DNA from 2 places in the Rhizobium sp. CCGE531 genome. Region 1 is predicted to be linked to the other one. Evidence: riboswitches for the same ligand, from Rfam matches in the RefSeq annotation. Region 1 holds a riboswitch; the other holds the start of a gene.
The links. Region 1 has a riboswitch for FMN ahead of ribB (3,4-dihydroxy-2-butanone-4-phosphate synthase). Riboswitches for the same ligand answer to the same signal wherever they lie in the genome.

Region 1 (7,807 bases):
GAGGCGCGGCGCCTAGCGCCGCTTCTGGGTGGTTATGATGCGGAACTCGTCCAACTGACGAACCGAAACTTGATCACACCTGCAAATGCACACAAGCAGCTGCTTGAGGAGATCACCATCCTCTCATCGCACATCATTTCAGCGAGTGCGGAGACCAGAAACAGGTTCGGAGCAACCGCTGCTTACGCGAAGATTGTCGAAGAGCGCGTTGCTTTGTTGCGGGAGACTCATGTTATTGGCTTCCAGCGCTTCGGCACCTTCGTAGAGCGGCGATTTAAGCCCGCGGTTCGCACCTGCGAGGCAACAGCGTTGAGGCTGGATCAATTATCGAGAGCTACGATGCACCTGCTCGACCTGCTGCAAACGCGGATTCAAGTGGAGATCGAGTTCCAGAACGCGACGCAGATCCAGGCAATGGCCGAGCGGGCTGCCACGCAAGTCAAGATCCAACGTGCAGTAGAAGGATTTTCGATTATTGCAATCAGCTATTACCTGCTGAGTTTGCTGAAGTTTATTTTCGAGACTGCAGATCATGCAGGGTTCCACTTGAATCCCCTAGTGATGCTTGTCGCCATTCCGGTGGTTGTGGGAACCGTCGTCATCAGCATTCTACGCGTCAAGCACGCTCTCAAAGCCGAGACCTGACACAGCCATCGAAAATTTGCCGGATGCAGGTCTTGTTGACGAGGGCAGCGTGAGATCTTCCGACAGTCGGATAATGAACTACTTCAAGACGAGCGTTAGGCTCCGCGCATCCCCGTCTTCATCGATGGTCCGCGCCGCAGCTGTTACGCCTCATCAATTTCGGGCATCAAAACAGGCCGGATCTGAGCTGATCATTTTCTAAAAGCTTGTAATTTAAAGTACACTTGGAAGCATACCTCTGCCCTACTGTCCCGTGCTGCCTGAACTTGACAAACGCGGTCATGGAAATCTTCGAGCCTGCCGGCCAATTTAAAGTACGATCTTGGCTGATTCTAATTTACGCGACGGCTATCTGATACCCGTAAGCAAGCCCCAACCGCGGGCCTGTGCTACTACAACTGCAAACGTTTCACGCACGTAAAGGCGGGCGTGAGCCCGGCTCTGCGTACGAACATGAAGTGGCGGTAGCGTTTCAGTGTACGATGCCTGGCTTCTCGTTTGCCCTCACAATGGCGTCCGCTTCCTTGCCGTATAGTTCCTCGAAGTGATCGAAGGTCTTGGAAAAATAACCAATGCCCTGCGTCGCCGAGCGCAGCGCCCGCGCCAGATCGTCAAGTGCGCCGCCCGGAACGAGCGCCCGGAAGATGTCCCATCCCTTGGCGGTTTCATCACGGTCGAAGCCGAGAACCTGGCCGTTGAGGGCTGAGACGATCTGGACGAGGCTGCCCGAATAGACCGACGGGATGTGGAACTCGCTGCGGAAGACCGGCTGCATCAAGACGGTCGATCCTTCGGAAAGCGCCTGGCGCACCCCCATTTTCGACGCAGTCCGGAAGGCGTGTTCCGAACTGTCGACAGTATGGTGCTGACCATCTGACAGCGTTACGCCGACATCGATGACTTCGAAGCCTAGCGGTCCTTTCTCCATCGCTTCGCGCGCGCCCGCTTCGACGGCGGGGATGTAATTGCGCGGAACGGCGCCGCCCTTGACGGTTTCGCCAAAGGTGAAGCCCTGGCCGCGCTCGTTGGGGTGAATGCTCAGCTTCACATCCGCGAATTGCCCGGCACCGCCGGTCTGTTTGCGATGGCGGTAATGAACCTCCGATGGTTTCGTGATCGTCTCGCGGTAGATCGGGCTGGGCGTTCGGTCGGTCACGGAGATGTGAAAGACATCGGACAGCGTTCGGCAGAGATCACGCAGATGCACCGGCCCCTGGGCGCGGACGAGTTGAGCGCCCGTGCCTTCCTCCTGCAAGACTTTCAGGCCGCGATCCGTCTCGGAAAGTTTCGCCAGCGTTTCGGAAAGTTTGTTCTCATCGCGCTCGCTGCCCGGAATTAGGATCCTTTCAAGCATCGGCGTGGGTGGTTCCGTCCACTCAGGCGGAGCGACCACCGCGCCGGGGGTCAACAGCGAAGGGACGCGCAGATGGTCGGACTTGACCGTCGCGAAGACATCCCCCGGCGCAGGCAGAACCGCCGAATTGGACCGCCCGTTTGCGAGACTTTGTACGGCGCCGAGGCTGGAGCCGCCCAGTGATGCGCCTTGCCGCAGTCCCTCGCCAAGTGCGCGCACAAGCACCGTCTTGCCGACATTCTGGCGATGATAGGCATGGAAGCTCACGGCCACCAGCTTGCCTTCATCGACAGTTCCCGCATGAGCGAGACGCTGCCGAAGAACCCCTACCGGTGGCGCCTCGTGGCGCAGCGCCTTCATCAGCCTCGTCATGCCGTTGCCGTGACTTGCAGCACCGATCAGGACCGGGATAATCCTGTTTTCCCTGAGAACCCGTGATGAAATGGCATAGAGCGCGTCGCTGGGTGGCTCGCGGTCCTCGATCAGTTCCTCGAGAAGCCAGTCATCGAATTCGGACAGGTGTTCCAGGAGCTCGGTGCGCGCTTCGTGCTCGCGTTCGGCGGTGCTTTCGGGGATTGCGATCAGCGCCGAAGTCTGGCCTTCCCGGTAGCGCCACGCCCGTTCCGAAATCAGATCGCAACTGCCGATGATCCTGTCCCCCTCGCGGATCGGGATCTGGCGAAGCAAAAGGGTGTGGTTGGCGTAGTCTTGAAGCGCGGCGATCACGTCCCTCAGCCGCCCTCTCGGTTCGTCCATCCGGTTGACGAAGAGGATGCAAGGCGTCCCCGAGGCTTCGACTATCCGCAGATAGGGCGCGGCGAGCACAGCCTCCTCGGGTGCCGATGAAACGCACAGGATGCAGGCGTCGCTGGCAAGAAGCGCGTGCTGCGCATGCGCCAACGCTTCGTTGGGTCCTGGCGCATCCAGTGCACACCACGCCTCGTTTCCGAAGGTGAATTCTGTGAGGTTCAATCCATAAGGGGAGCTGGATTTTCTCGGCGTCCCCTCCAGGGAGCCGAGCTTTTCCACGACTGTCGATTTTCCGGTCTGCGAGGGTCCAAGCACGGTAAAGCAGCGCATCGGCCTTCCTCCAACTGCCATAAACACAATTTTCAGCCATCATAGGATGCCCTGAACCGCCGCAAGGCGCCAGAGGGGTGATGTCAGGTTAACTAGGGCGAGCAGGCTTTCAGCAGGCTGGTTTGATTAGGCTACCGTCCCAGTGACCGCCTTCCAATGTGCCATCGCTCCGAGGCGATGCAAATGGACGTTGATGGCTGAGCGTTTGGAAAGTGCAGGGACGAAAAGGTTTCGGACCGCGGAGAAGACGCTGACGAAATATTGTAAGGCACCTGGAGAGCGGAACCGCTGCATCGCCCGCTCCCGTTTTCGCAGCGGCAGGTGCGAGTTTTCAGCGTGGTTGTTCAACCCTTTGTGCGATCGATGCTCGACCGTCGACATGATCTGGCGCCGTGCAGCACCGTAAGAGCGGAGTCTGTCTATGACGATACGCTTGGGCAGGCATCCTGCTTCTTCATCAGCCGGATCAAAAGGCGCTTGGCAGCCTTGGTATTGCGGCGAGCCTGGACGATTTCGTCGAGAACGTAGCCGTCTTGGTCGACAGCACGCCAGAGCCAGTGTTTGCGCTACCGATCGCCACCACCACTTCGTCCAGATGCCACGCGTCAGTTAGGCTCGCCGCTTTCCGACGCAAGCCGCCGGCGTAGTCCGGGCCGAATTTCTTTGCCCAACAGCGGATCGTCTCATAGGAAACGATTGTGAGAACTAGCTTCTTCGGTATCCGAACACTCAGGCAGCCTTGAAAGCCGCCGTTGCGGTCCTGTAGGCGATCAGATCTTCGATCGTGACAAGATGAAGGCCATGCCGCTCGGCGAACGCCTCGAGTTCGGGAAGACGGGCCATCGTGCCGTCGTCATTCGCCACTTCACAGATGACGCCGGCCGGCGAAAGGCCGGCAAGCCTGGCAAGATCCACGGCTGCTTCCGTATGTCCCGGGCGTGACAGGACGCCGTTTGGATGTGCGCGAAGCGGAAAGATATGACCGGGGCGAGCAAATTCCTCCGGACGCGCACCATCCCTGACGAGAGCCTGAACCGTTGCCGCCCTGTCGGCGGCGGATATTCCGGTGGTCGTTCCCGGGATGTAATCCACGGAAACGGTGAAGGCGGTCTTCAGAGCCTCGGTATTGCGCGGCACCATCAACGGAATGTCCAGCTCGTCGAGCCTTTCGCCTTCCATCGGAACGCAGATAAGACCGCGGGCATGGTTCATCATGAACGTGATCGCCTGTGGCGTAACTGCCTCGGCCGCAACTACCAGATCGCCTTCGTTTTCGCGGTCACGATCATCGACGACAACCACGATCTCGCCCCGCGCAATTGCTGCGATCGCATCTTCAATTTTCGAAATTGCCATTTTCCTGCCTTTCAAGGGTTGCCGTTCAGAACGGCGTGCATGGCCTGTCAAAGCCACCATTTTCCCTTGGGCGAACAAGCATGTGAACGCCACCATGAAGCGGCGTCTCCTGCGTTGCTCTCTTCCATCCGGACTATGACCGTCGGCTCCGGCATCTCACCGGATCTGCTGACCCTTCCGAAATTCGGAAGGCGCTCGCGGGCTCCGAGTTGCCTCGATACCGCCGGTGGGGAATTACACCCCGCCCTGAGAACATCTCTAAGATAGTTGATGATTGTTTCGTTCTGCAAGGGGCTGACCGCGCTTCCGCTTTCGAAAATTTGATTTCGCGGTGGAAGCACAGTTCTTCTTTATTGAACGAAGCTAGGACATGATCAGACCACCATCAACATTGATCGTCTGGCCGGTAATGTAGGCCGCATCGTCGCTGGCAAGGAAAGTGACGAGACCTGCAACGTCCTCTCCGGATCCAGCTCGTCTCATCGGAATGCCTTCGACCCATTCCTTCATGAGTTCGCCGGGACCGTAATTGCCGAGCAGCTTGCCCCACGCCTGGTCGTTATAGGCCCACATGTCGGTTTCGATGATGCCGGGACAAAAGGCGTTCACGGTAATGCCCTCGGTCGCGACTTCCTTTGCAAGGCTCTGGGTAATGCCGACGACGCCCATCTTCGATGCCGCATAATGCGGCGTATAGATGAACCCGTCACGCGCCTGGCCGGAGGCGGTATTGATGATGCGGCCGCCGCGTCCATGCTTGCGCATGCGGGCAATCGCCTCTTGCGCGCACAGGAAGACGCCCTTGGTATTGACGGCCATGACCTTGTCCCATTCGTCCTCAGTCATATCCTCGACACGGGCAATGGTGATGACGCCGGCATTCTGAATGGAGATATCGACCCCGCCGAACGCCGTCTCGGCGGCGTCGTAGAGACCCTTTACGCAGGCCTTGTCCGTCACGTCGCCGACGAAGGAAATCGCCTTTCCGCCACCAGCCTTGATCTTATCGGCAACAGCATGGATTGAATCCTCGTTGGCGGAGACCACCAGGTTGGCACCCTCTCGCGCAAAGCGCCCGGCGATCGCGGCGCCAATGCCGCGGCTGGCGCCGGTGATGACGACGGTCTTGCTTTCGAAGCGTTGCATTTTCCATTCCTTTCGCGGTGACAGCCATGCCAAGCGCCGGCTCAAGGGGCCGGGCGCGCTGCCCGTTGCTGGCGACTTCAAACGACTGCCGAGATAATCCCGGCAAACTCCGATGCCTTCAGGGACGCGCCTCCAACCAAGGCGCCGTCGACATGGCGAACCCCAAAGATCGCCTTTGCGTTCGACGCCTTGACCGAGCCTCCATAAAGGATCCTGACGTGGGCTCCATCGTCTCCCAGCAACTCTTCGAGTGTCTGCCGGATGGAGGAATGCACTTCGTCGATCTGCTCGAGGGTCGGAACCAGTCCGGTCCCGATCGCCCATACGGGTTCATAGGCGATCGTCATGTTCGAACCGGTTGCGGCGTCGGGAATTGATCCTTCGAGCTGGGCACGAACGACCTCGATCGCTCTTCCCTCGTCCCGTTCTGCGCGTGTTTCCCCGACGCAAATGATGCTTGTCAGCCCCGCCCTATGGACCGCGGCTGCCTTGCCCGCGACCGCGGCATCCGCTTCCCTGTAGACGGAGCGGCGCTCGGAATGTCCAAGGATCACGAAACGCGCGCCGATTTCGGCGAGCATCTCGGCGGAGACATCTCCGGTATAGGCGCCCGACGCCTGCGCGTGGCAATCCTGTGCGCCGATGGCAATCCCTGATCCCCGCGTCCGTTCGGCCGCTTTTTCGACCAGCGTGAAGGGCGGGCAGACGACGATATCGCACGCCGCCTCGCCCGTTATCCCCTTCAGCGCCTCGATCTCAGCCAGGGAGGAAGCGAGACCGTTCATTTTCCAGTTACCGGCAATCAATTTCTTCATCACATCACCAGCAGCAGAAGCCGCCGTCGACGAGCAGGTCGACGCCCGTCACGAAGCTTGCGGCATTCGACAGCAGGAAGACGGCGGGACCGACCATCTCATCCACCGTTGCCATGCGCTGCATCGGCGTCTGCTCTTCGAAGAGCTTGGTCTGGTGGACCATCTCCGGACGCGTGTTCATAGGCGTCGCCGTATATCCCGGCGAGATGGTGTTGACGCGGATACCGCGACCGACCCACTCCATGGCCAGCGACTTCGACATGTGGATCACGCCGGCCTTGGAAGCGTTGTAATGGGCTTGGCTCAGGCCGCGATTGACGATGACGCCGGACATGGAGGCGATGTTGACGATCGATCCGCGTCCGTTTTTCAGCATGGCCCGTGCTTCCGCCTGGCAGGACAGGAAAATGCCCTTCAGGTTGATATCCATCAGCGTCTGGTACTGGTCCTCTTCCATTTCCTCGGCGGGATTGGCGTTGGCGATACCGGCGGCGTTGACGGCAAGCGTCAGAAGCCCCAGTTCCGCCTCGGTGCGGGCGACCGCATCTGCAAGAGAAGATTTGCTGGTGACGTCAGCCGCGATCTGGAGGGAACGGCGACCGGCCGCCTCGATATGCGAAGCAGTATTCGCCAGACCATCGTCGGATCGACGGTCAAGAAGCGCGACGTCGGCGCCGCACTGCGCGAGGCCGATTGCGATGCGCTGCCCGATCCCGCTTCCGGCTCCGGTCACGATAGCGACCTGTCCCTTGAGATCGAAAAGCTTCGGGGCGTTCAGAGTGATGTCGGACACCGCTCTTCCTTTCTTTTTATCTAAATTGTCGCCAGTTCCATGACCGAGACGTCGTTCGCCTCGTCACGATTAAGAATGCCTGCCTGCTTGCCCTGGGCGAGCACGAGAATGCGGTTCGACACGCCGAGAACCTCCTCGAGATCGGAGCTGACGACGATGACCGCGACACCCTGTTTCGCCAGGTTCACGATGATGTCGTAGATGCTGGCTCTGGCGCCGACATCGATGCCTCGGGTCGGTTCATCGAGCACCACGACCTTGGGGTCCCGCATCAGCCACTTGGCAATGACGACCTTTTGCTGGTTACCGCCCGACAGGTCGGAGGCATATTGCTCGGCACGGCCCTTGACGCCGAACTTCGTCACGGCCTTCTCGGCGAAGGCGCGCTTGACGCGCGATGTGATCCAACGCCCGCCGAGCTTGTCGAGATTGGCGTAGATGATGTTTTCACTGATGCGGTGGCCGACGACGAGACCCTGTTCCTTGCGGTCCTCAGGCACCATGACGATGCCCTTCGCGATCGCATCCGCCGGATCGCGAAGCTTGAGCTCTTCACCCTCCAGCCTGACCGAGCCGGCGCTGACCGGATCCGCCCCGGCGATGGCCCGGACGAGTTCC
Region 2 (7,807 bases), on a different replicon from region 1:
CGCCAACACCGTTTCGCTCGCCGGCGACCCGCGCACCTCGAACCAGGCCGTTCAGGCCGTTTACGCAGCCGGTCTGGCTGCCGGTGAAAAGGACGCTGCCAAGGTCGGCGCTGCTGGTCTCGACTACTTCGCAAAGCTGAACAAGGCTGGCAACTTCGTTCCGGTCATCGGCAAGTCCGCTTCGCTCGCACAGGGCGCAACCCCGATCGTCGTCGCATGGGACTACAACGGCCTGTCCTGGCGCGACAGCCTGAACGGCAACCCGCCGGTTGACGTCACCGTTCCGGCTTCGGGCGTTATCGCAGGCGTCTACGTCCAGGCGATCTCGGCCTTCGCTCCACATCCGAATGCTGCCAAGCTCTGGATGGAGTTCCTCTATTCCGACGAAGGCCAGATCGGCTGGCTGAAGGGCTATTGCCACCCGATCCGCTTCAACGACCTGGCAAAGAACAAGAAGGTCCCGCAGGAACTTCTCGACAAGCTGCCGCCGGCTGCCGCCTATGAAAAGGCCATATTCCCGACGCTCGAAGAGCAGGATGCTGGCAAGGCCGCCATCACCACGAAGTGGGATTCCGTCGTCGGTTCGAACGTAAAGTAATCATATCCAATATCACCTCCCCGTTTCGACGGGGAGGTTTTCCTTTTTCGGCGCCGCGGATTGGGCCAATCATGAGCATCGTCACAACATCAACGGTCAGCACCTCCCCTCTGATCAACAAACGCGTGGTCGTCGACTGGCTGGGCATCGCGCCCTTCTTGATCTTCGCGATGCTGTTTCTGATTCTCCCAACGATCTATCTCGTCGCCGGCGCCTTTCTGACGCCCGACGGCAGTCTGACGCTGAAGAACATTGGCGATCTATTCACAGAATCGATCATGGCCTCCTATTGGATCAGCATAAAGGTGTCGGTCGCCTCGGCGCTCGGTGGCGCGCTGATCGGCTTTTATCTGGCCTGGGCTCTGGTCATGGGCGGACTTCCGGCCTGGGTGCGCCATGCCTTCCTGACCTTTTCCGGCGTCGCCTCAAATTTCGCCGGCGTACCTCTGGCTTTTGCATTCATCGCCACGATCGGTCGCCTGGGTCTCGTCACGCTGCTGGTGAAAAACTGGTTTGGCTTCGACATTTTTCAAGCAGGCTTCAATCTCTATAGCTTTACCGGCCTGACCCTGACCTACATGTACTTCCAGATTCCGCTGATGGTACTGATCATCACGCCGGCCCTGGACGGCATGAAGAAGGAATGGCGCGAAGCAGCCTCCATCCTCGGAGCAACCAACAAGCAATATTGGCTGATGGTGGCGCTGCCCATCCTCTGGCCGAGCCTGCTCGGCACGACGCTGCTGCTTTTTGCCAACGCCTTCGGCGCCATCGCAACTGCCATTGCGCTGACGGGTAGCTCGCTGAACATCATTCCGATCCAGCTCTATGCCCAGATCCGTGGCGACGTGCTGCACAACGCCAACCTCGGTTATGCGATGGCTCTCGGCATGATCGTCATAACAGGCATTTCCAACATCATTTACATCATCATGCGTATCCGCGCGGAACGGTGGCAGAAATGAAGCTGCAAAAATTCTTTGCCTGGATCGCGGTCGTCATCGGCGCCATCTATTTCATCGTTCCGCTGATCGGCACGCTGGAATTCTCGCTGCGCATGCGCCGCAATGCCTATAGTTTCGACGCCTATGCATCGGTCTTTTCCGACACGCACTTCCTGTACGCGTTCGGCTATTCCATGTTCATGGCGGTGCTGACCATCATCGTCGGCATGCTGCTCGTCGTGCCCACGGCCTACTGGGTCCGGCTTCGCCTGCCCCAGATTCGCCCGATCGTCGAATTCATCACGCTGATGCCTTTGGTCATTCCCGCGATCGTCATCGTCTTCGGCTATCTGCGCCTCTACAATTCGTCATCGATCCTGCCTTTGACGGGCTTCGAGCAGACGACAAACTTCCTTCTGGTCTGCTCCTATATTGTCTTGTCCCTTCCCTATATGTATCGTTCCGTCGATACGGCGATGCGCACGATCGATGTCGGCACCCTGACGGAAGCGGCGGAAAGCCTTGGCGCGAAGTGGACGACCATCATGTTCCGCTGCATTTTTCCCAATGTCATGAGCGGCGTTCTTTCCGGTGCCTTCATCACGCTGGCGATCGTTATGGGCGAATTCACGATGGCATCATTGCTCAACCGGCCGGCTTTCGGCCCTTACATGCAGCTCGTCGGCGCCAACCAGGCTTATCAGTCCTCGGCACTCGCCATCATCGCGCTTGCTGTCACCTGGCTCAGCATGGGCCTGCTACAGCTCGTTTCCCGCTTCTCAAAACTGGCTCCGGTTAAGGCGTAAGGCTTCTCACCATGGCTTTTCTCGAACTCACCCACATCAAGAAGTCCTTCGGCGACGTTCACGTCGTTCACGATTTCAATATGCAAATCGAGAAGGGAGAATTCGTCTCCTTCCTCGGACCATCGGGCTGCGGCAAGACGACCGTGCTGCGCATGATCGCCGGCTTCGAAACCCCGACCGCGGGCAGCTTGACGATCAACGGCAAGGATCAGCGCGCCCTGAAGCCGAACCAGCGCAACATCGGCATGGTCTTCCAGGCCTACGCGCTGTTTCCGAACATGACGGTGCACGACAACGTCGCCTTCGGCCTCAAGGTCGCCGGCATGGCGAAGCCAGATATCGACAATCGCGTCAAGGAGATGCTTGCTCTCATCAAGCTCGATCATCTCGCCAGCCGCTACCCCTACCAGATGTCCGGCGGTCAGCAGCAGCGCGTGGCGCTGGCCCGCGCCATCGCCGTCAAGCCTCAGGTCCTCTTGCTCGATGAGCCGCTGTCCGCGCTCGACGCCAAGATCCGCATTTCGCTGCGCGAAGAAATCCGTGCCATCCAGCAGCAGCTCGGCATCACCACGGTTTTCGTAACGCACGATCAGGAAGAAGCGCTTTCGATCTCCGACCGCATCGTCGTCATGAACGCAGGCCGCGCCGATCAGATCGGTACGCCTTTCGAGATCTACAACACGCCGGCAACACGCTTCGTCGCCTCCTTCGTCGGCACGCTGAACCTGATCGAAGGCAAGGTCGTCGATCCGGTCAGTAACCGCATCATGATCGGCGATCAGGGCGTGACCTTAAAGCAATCGGTTACCGCCTATAAGCCAGGCGATACGGTATCGCTCGCCCTGCGTCCGGAGGCCGGCTCGCTGGCCGAATCGGCCAAGGGCGATACCGCTCTGACGGGCGAAGTTTCCTCGGCGCACTTCCTGGGTTCCGTCATCCGCACCCGTATGAATGTCGCCGGCAACACCATTTCCTTCGACATGTTCAACAGCCCGGGCATGATGCCCCCAAGCGTCGGCGAGAAGGTGACGCTGCGCTTCGCCTCCTCCGACCTGCTCGTCATTCAGGATTGAGAATGGCCCCTGCATCGCAGGGAAACTTTGAAAAATTATTCGCAAACGCCGGGTCAAAAGCCCGGCGTTTTTCTTTGATTTCCACAAGGGAAAGCATCTATAGTTCACGCGTTCTCAGGGCGGGGTGCAATTCCCCACCGGCGGTATGGGGTTTTCCCGAGCCCGCGAGCGCCTTCCGGGCTTCGGAAGGGTCAGCAGATCCGGTGAGATGCCGGAGCCGACGGTATAGTCCGGATGGAAGAGAGCAAGCCGGGTCGCACCTTCTCCGCGCGGGGAGTGCTGCAATTCTGCGTGTTCGCCCAAGGGATAATTGACAACAACCCTTGAAAGGCAAATTCATGACCATTTCGATTTCTACCCAGCCGAGCCGCATTGCGATCATTCGGGCCCGCTGGCATGCCGACATCGTCGATCGCTCGGTCGATTCCTTCGTTGCCGAATGGCAGACGACGGAAGGCGCACCACCCATCGACATCTTCGACGTCCCCGGCGCGCTCGAAATTCCGCTGCACGCGCAGACGCTCGCCCGCAATGGCCGTTATTCCGCAATCGTTGCCACCGCTTTCGTTGTCGACGGCGGCATCTATCGCCATGAATTCGTCGCCAATACGGTTCTTGATGCCATGATGCGCGTCCAGCTCGATACCGGTGTACCAATCCTCTCGGCAGTTCTGACGCCGCATCACTTCCAGGAGTCGGAAGCGCATATCCAGTTCTTCAAGGAACATTTCATCATCAAGGGTCGTGAAGTGGCAAGCGCATGCCGCCATATTCTCGCGGAACGCACGAAGCTGCTGCCCGCAGTCACCGTCTGAACCAGCATTGGTGGAGGCGCGGCTGAGGCCCGCCTCCATGTCCACGAGGGAGAAACGTCAGTGACCGTCCTACGCATCATCCCAAACCTGCCGACCGCCGATCCAGACACCGCTCGCCTTTTCTACCATGACCTGCTCGGCCTCGACATCGTCATGGATCACGGCTGGATCGTCACCTTCGCCTCCGAAGCGGCAACGGTTCCGCAAATCAGCGTCGCCAGCGAAGGCGGCTCCGGCACGATCGTCCCCGACCTTTCTATCGAAGTCGACGATGTCGACACGCTTTATCATCGCGCTACATCCATGGGCTTCGGCATATTGTATGACCTGACGGACGAACCCTGGGGCGTTCGCCGCTTCTACGTCCGTGACCCTTTCGGCAAGGTGGTCAATATCCTCTCTCACCGCTGAGGCGGACATAGGCAGTGCGCTTTTGCCTCGGGTATCGGCGATACCATCCCAAATTGCTATCGCAGATCCACGTTGAAGGTGATCCGCTCCGCCGACCAGATCGACTCCGAATAGGTTATCGGCAGCCCTTCCGCATCCGCGTCCACCTTGCGGATAATGAGCAGCGGTACGGATTTCGGCTGCCGCAGGAGCCGCGCCTCTTCCACCGTCGGCATCCGCGCCTCGATCTCCGTCGACAGCCGTTCGTAGTCGGTGACGCCGTAGCTGGCGAGTGCCGCAGAGATCGTCTCATATTGCGACCGGGCCTTATCGAAATCGGGAAAGCGCCCGGCTGGATAATATGAATCGCCTAATTCGACCGGAATACCATCGGCGGTCATTAAGCCACGACGATGGATGACCGGCGCACCCATCGCCAACTTCAAATAGGTAGCGACGCGCTCCGTCGCCGGCACGATCTCGTGAACGAGCAATTCGCCACCCGGCTCAAAGCCTTGTTCGATCAGATTTTTGTGAAAGCGGGTGCGCTTCGACAGCGTATAGTCGAGCACGCCCTTATGGACGAATGTCCCTCGCCCCTGTTCGGCGCGGACCAGCCCGCGCTGTTCCAGATGCCCCAGCGCCTGGCGCACGGTAAAACGGCTGACGCCGAAACGCTGCATTAGCTCCGGCTCGGTCGGCAATTTTTCTCCTGGGGCAAAAGTCCCGGCGGCAATATCTGCCGCCAGGATTTCGCCGATCTGATGCCAGAGGGCGCTGCCGCTCTTTCGATCGATCGTCTCCATGTCAGACACGCTTTTCGAGGCGGAACAACAGCTTGTATTCGGCCGGATAGCTCAGCGCATCGAGAATGCTCGGATAATATTTGCGGTCCTTCGATGAGTGAACAAAGCCGTCATAGCCGAAACGCTTGACCGAAACATCGAAGCCGGCCGCGACGAATGCGTCGATATAATCCTGTGGAGACCGATCCTGCATCGGCGCATTGCTGTTATTGCCGATCAGTTCGAGCCATTTCGGCCAGAGCGGCATTTCATTGTGGCAACCGGTCACAGCATAGTAGACGCCGCCATTCCGCATGACCTGAAACATCTGGTCGGCGTGCTGTTTCAGCTCCGGCAGCAGATAGATCACCTCATAACTGAAGGCGACATCGAAACTATCGGCAAAGGGCGACAGGTCAGTCGTCACATGAAACTGCAGCGGCATATTGCCGACGGCCGCGACCGCAGCAGCCACCGACTCCGAAGCGATATCGATGCCGACGCCGCGCCGGAACGGCCGCATGCCATGGAGCAAACGCAGGAAGCCGCCGCGGTTGCAGCCGAAATCAAGGATTGTCTTCGAGGAGAAATCACGCTCCGGCACGGTTTCGATGAAGTGCCGCCAATAGGGACTATGCGATTCCGCCATTGCGGTATCGCCTTGAGGGTCCTTGCGCCAGGTGGCGTAAGTCGTTGCTGCGCTCGTCATGATGCTCTCGCTGTTGGAGTTGACTGATCTCTTGATAGTGAGGTTTCATGACAGCGGCATGAATTCGTCCGGACGACTGGACTATTCGATATGGACAAAATAAAAAAGGCTCTGGCGCGCGGCAGAGCCCTTTTCAAAAGGTCGATCGGAGTGGCTTAGGCCCCGATCGCTTTGTCATTGGCATCGAAGCGATGCATATGGCTCGTATCCGGCGTCGCATAAACAATCTCGTCCGGCTCGTACTTATGCTCGCCGAAGAGACGTACCGTCAGAAGACCGGTGGTTTCGGATTCGAGATAGATGATTGTGTCCGCGCCGAGATGCTCGACGTGGATGACCTTGGCGGCCCAAGAGCCCTGATCGCGCGACAGCGTGATATGTTCGGGGCGAATGCCCAGGGTTTTGGCACCGATTTCGCCCAGCTTCTCGGCCGGAATGAAATTCATCTGCGGCGAGCCGATAAAGCCGGCAACGAAGGTATTGGCCGGGTGATTATAGAGCTCCATCGGCGAACCGATCTGCTCGATCGCGCCGGCATTGAGCACGACGATCTTGTCGGCGAGCGTCATCGCCTCGACCTGATCGTGGGTGACGTAGATCATCGTCGCCTTCAGGCTGCGATGCAGTCGAGCAATCTCCAGACGCGTCTGTACGCGCAATGCGGCATCGAGATTCGACAGCGGCTCGTCGAAGAGGAAAAGCTCGGGCTCGCGAACGATCGCGCGGCCGATGGCGACACGCTGTCGCTGGCCGCCGGAAAGCTCGGCCGGGCGGCGGGCCAGATAAGGCGCGAGCGACAGCATGCTCGAAGCCTTCTCGACCCGGTTGTCGATCTCGGCCTTCGGCGTACCGGCCTGCTTGAGACCCAATCCCATATTGTCCTTGACAGTCAGATGCGGATAGAGCGCATAGGACTGGAAAACCATCGAAATGCCGCGCTTGGCCGGCGGCGCCGCGGTCACATCCTGGCCGTTGATCAGCACTGCACCGGAGGTCACATCCTCGAGACCGGCGATGCTGCGCAGAAGGGTCGACTTGCCGCAGCCGGAAGGGCCGACGAAGATGACGAACTCGCCATCCTTCACTTCGAGGTCGATGCCCTTCAGCACGTCGTGCGAGCCATAGGCCTTGCGGATGGATTTCAGTTGAAGCGATCCCACAGTCTCTTGTCCTTATAGATAAACAGGCTTGCCGGTGCGCACGCTCTCATCGGCGGCGAGGCATATACGCAGCGATTGAACGGCATCGGCCATATTGCGATTGAGGTCGAGATCCTCGCGGATGGCCTTCAGCATGAAGGCCTGCTCGAAGTCGCAGAGCTCCTGATGGCCGGGTTCGCCATCCATATGCAGGTCCTGATCCGGCCGGATGAACTGACCGCTCGGGCCTGCCTCGGCGTTGTGCAGCCGGATGACCGAGGTTTTGGTGTGCATGTCGATATCGTCGGACTTGGCATTCTGATCCATGACGATCGAGACCGAACCGTTCGGCGACATCACATCCTTCACGAAGAAAGCCGTTTCCGAAATCATCGGACCCCAACCGGCCTCGTACCAGCCGACCGAGCCATCCTCGAAGATCACCTGCAGGTGGCCGTAATTATACATGTCCGGCTTGATCTCCTGCGACAGCCGCAGGCCCATGCCACGCACCTCGACGGGCTTGGCGTCGGTGATCTGGCACATGA

Region 2: it holds a riboswitch for FMN, as region 1 does, so the genes downstream of both, CCGE531_RS12480 (6,7-dimethyl-8-ribityllumazine synthase) here and ribB (3,4-dihydroxy-2-butanone-4-phosphate synthase) in region 1, are expected to answer to the same signal.

What each region holds. Positions count from the first base shown of each region.
Region 1 covers NZ_CP032686.1:137,593-145,399, reverse strand. The annotation lists gene CCGE531_RS26960 (DUF3422 domain-containing protein) at 1-645, shown strand, start outside; gene CCGE531_RS26955 (elongation factor G) at 1,118-3,079, opposite strand; partial or broken gene CCGE531_RS26950 (IS6 family transposase) at 3,206-3,824, opposite strand; gene ribB (3,4-dihydroxy-2-butanone-4-phosphate synthase) at 3,809-4,435, opposite strand; FMN riboswitch at 4,548-4,693, opposite strand; gene CCGE531_RS26940 (glucose 1-dehydrogenase) at 4,799-5,581, opposite strand; gene tpiA (triose-phosphate isomerase) at 5,659-6,396, opposite strand; gene CCGE531_RS26930 (SDR family oxidoreductase) at 6,401-7,189, opposite strand; gene CCGE531_RS26925 (sugar ABC transporter ATP-binding protein) at 7,210-7,807, opposite strand, start outside.
Region 2 covers NZ_CP032684.1:2,560,837-2,568,643, forward strand. The annotation lists gene CCGE531_RS12460 (ABC transporter substrate-binding protein) at 1-598, shown strand, start outside; gene CCGE531_RS12465 (ABC transporter permease subunit) at 670-1,563, shown strand; gene CCGE531_RS12470 (ABC transporter permease) at 1,560-2,348, shown strand; gene CCGE531_RS12475 (ABC transporter ATP-binding protein) at 2,360-3,421, shown strand; FMN riboswitch at 3,528-3,671, shown strand; gene CCGE531_RS12480 (6,7-dimethyl-8-ribityllumazine synthase) at 3,760-4,236, shown strand; gene CCGE531_RS12485 (VOC family protein) at 4,297-4,647, shown strand; gene phnF (phosphonate metabolism transcriptional regulator PhnF) at 4,704-5,432, opposite strand; gene CCGE531_RS12495 (methyltransferase domain-containing protein) at 5,434-6,120, opposite strand; gene CCGE531_RS12500 (ABC transporter ATP-binding protein) at 6,276-7,280, opposite strand; gene CCGE531_RS12505 (Gfo/Idh/MocA family oxidoreductase) at 7,293-7,807, opposite strand, start outside.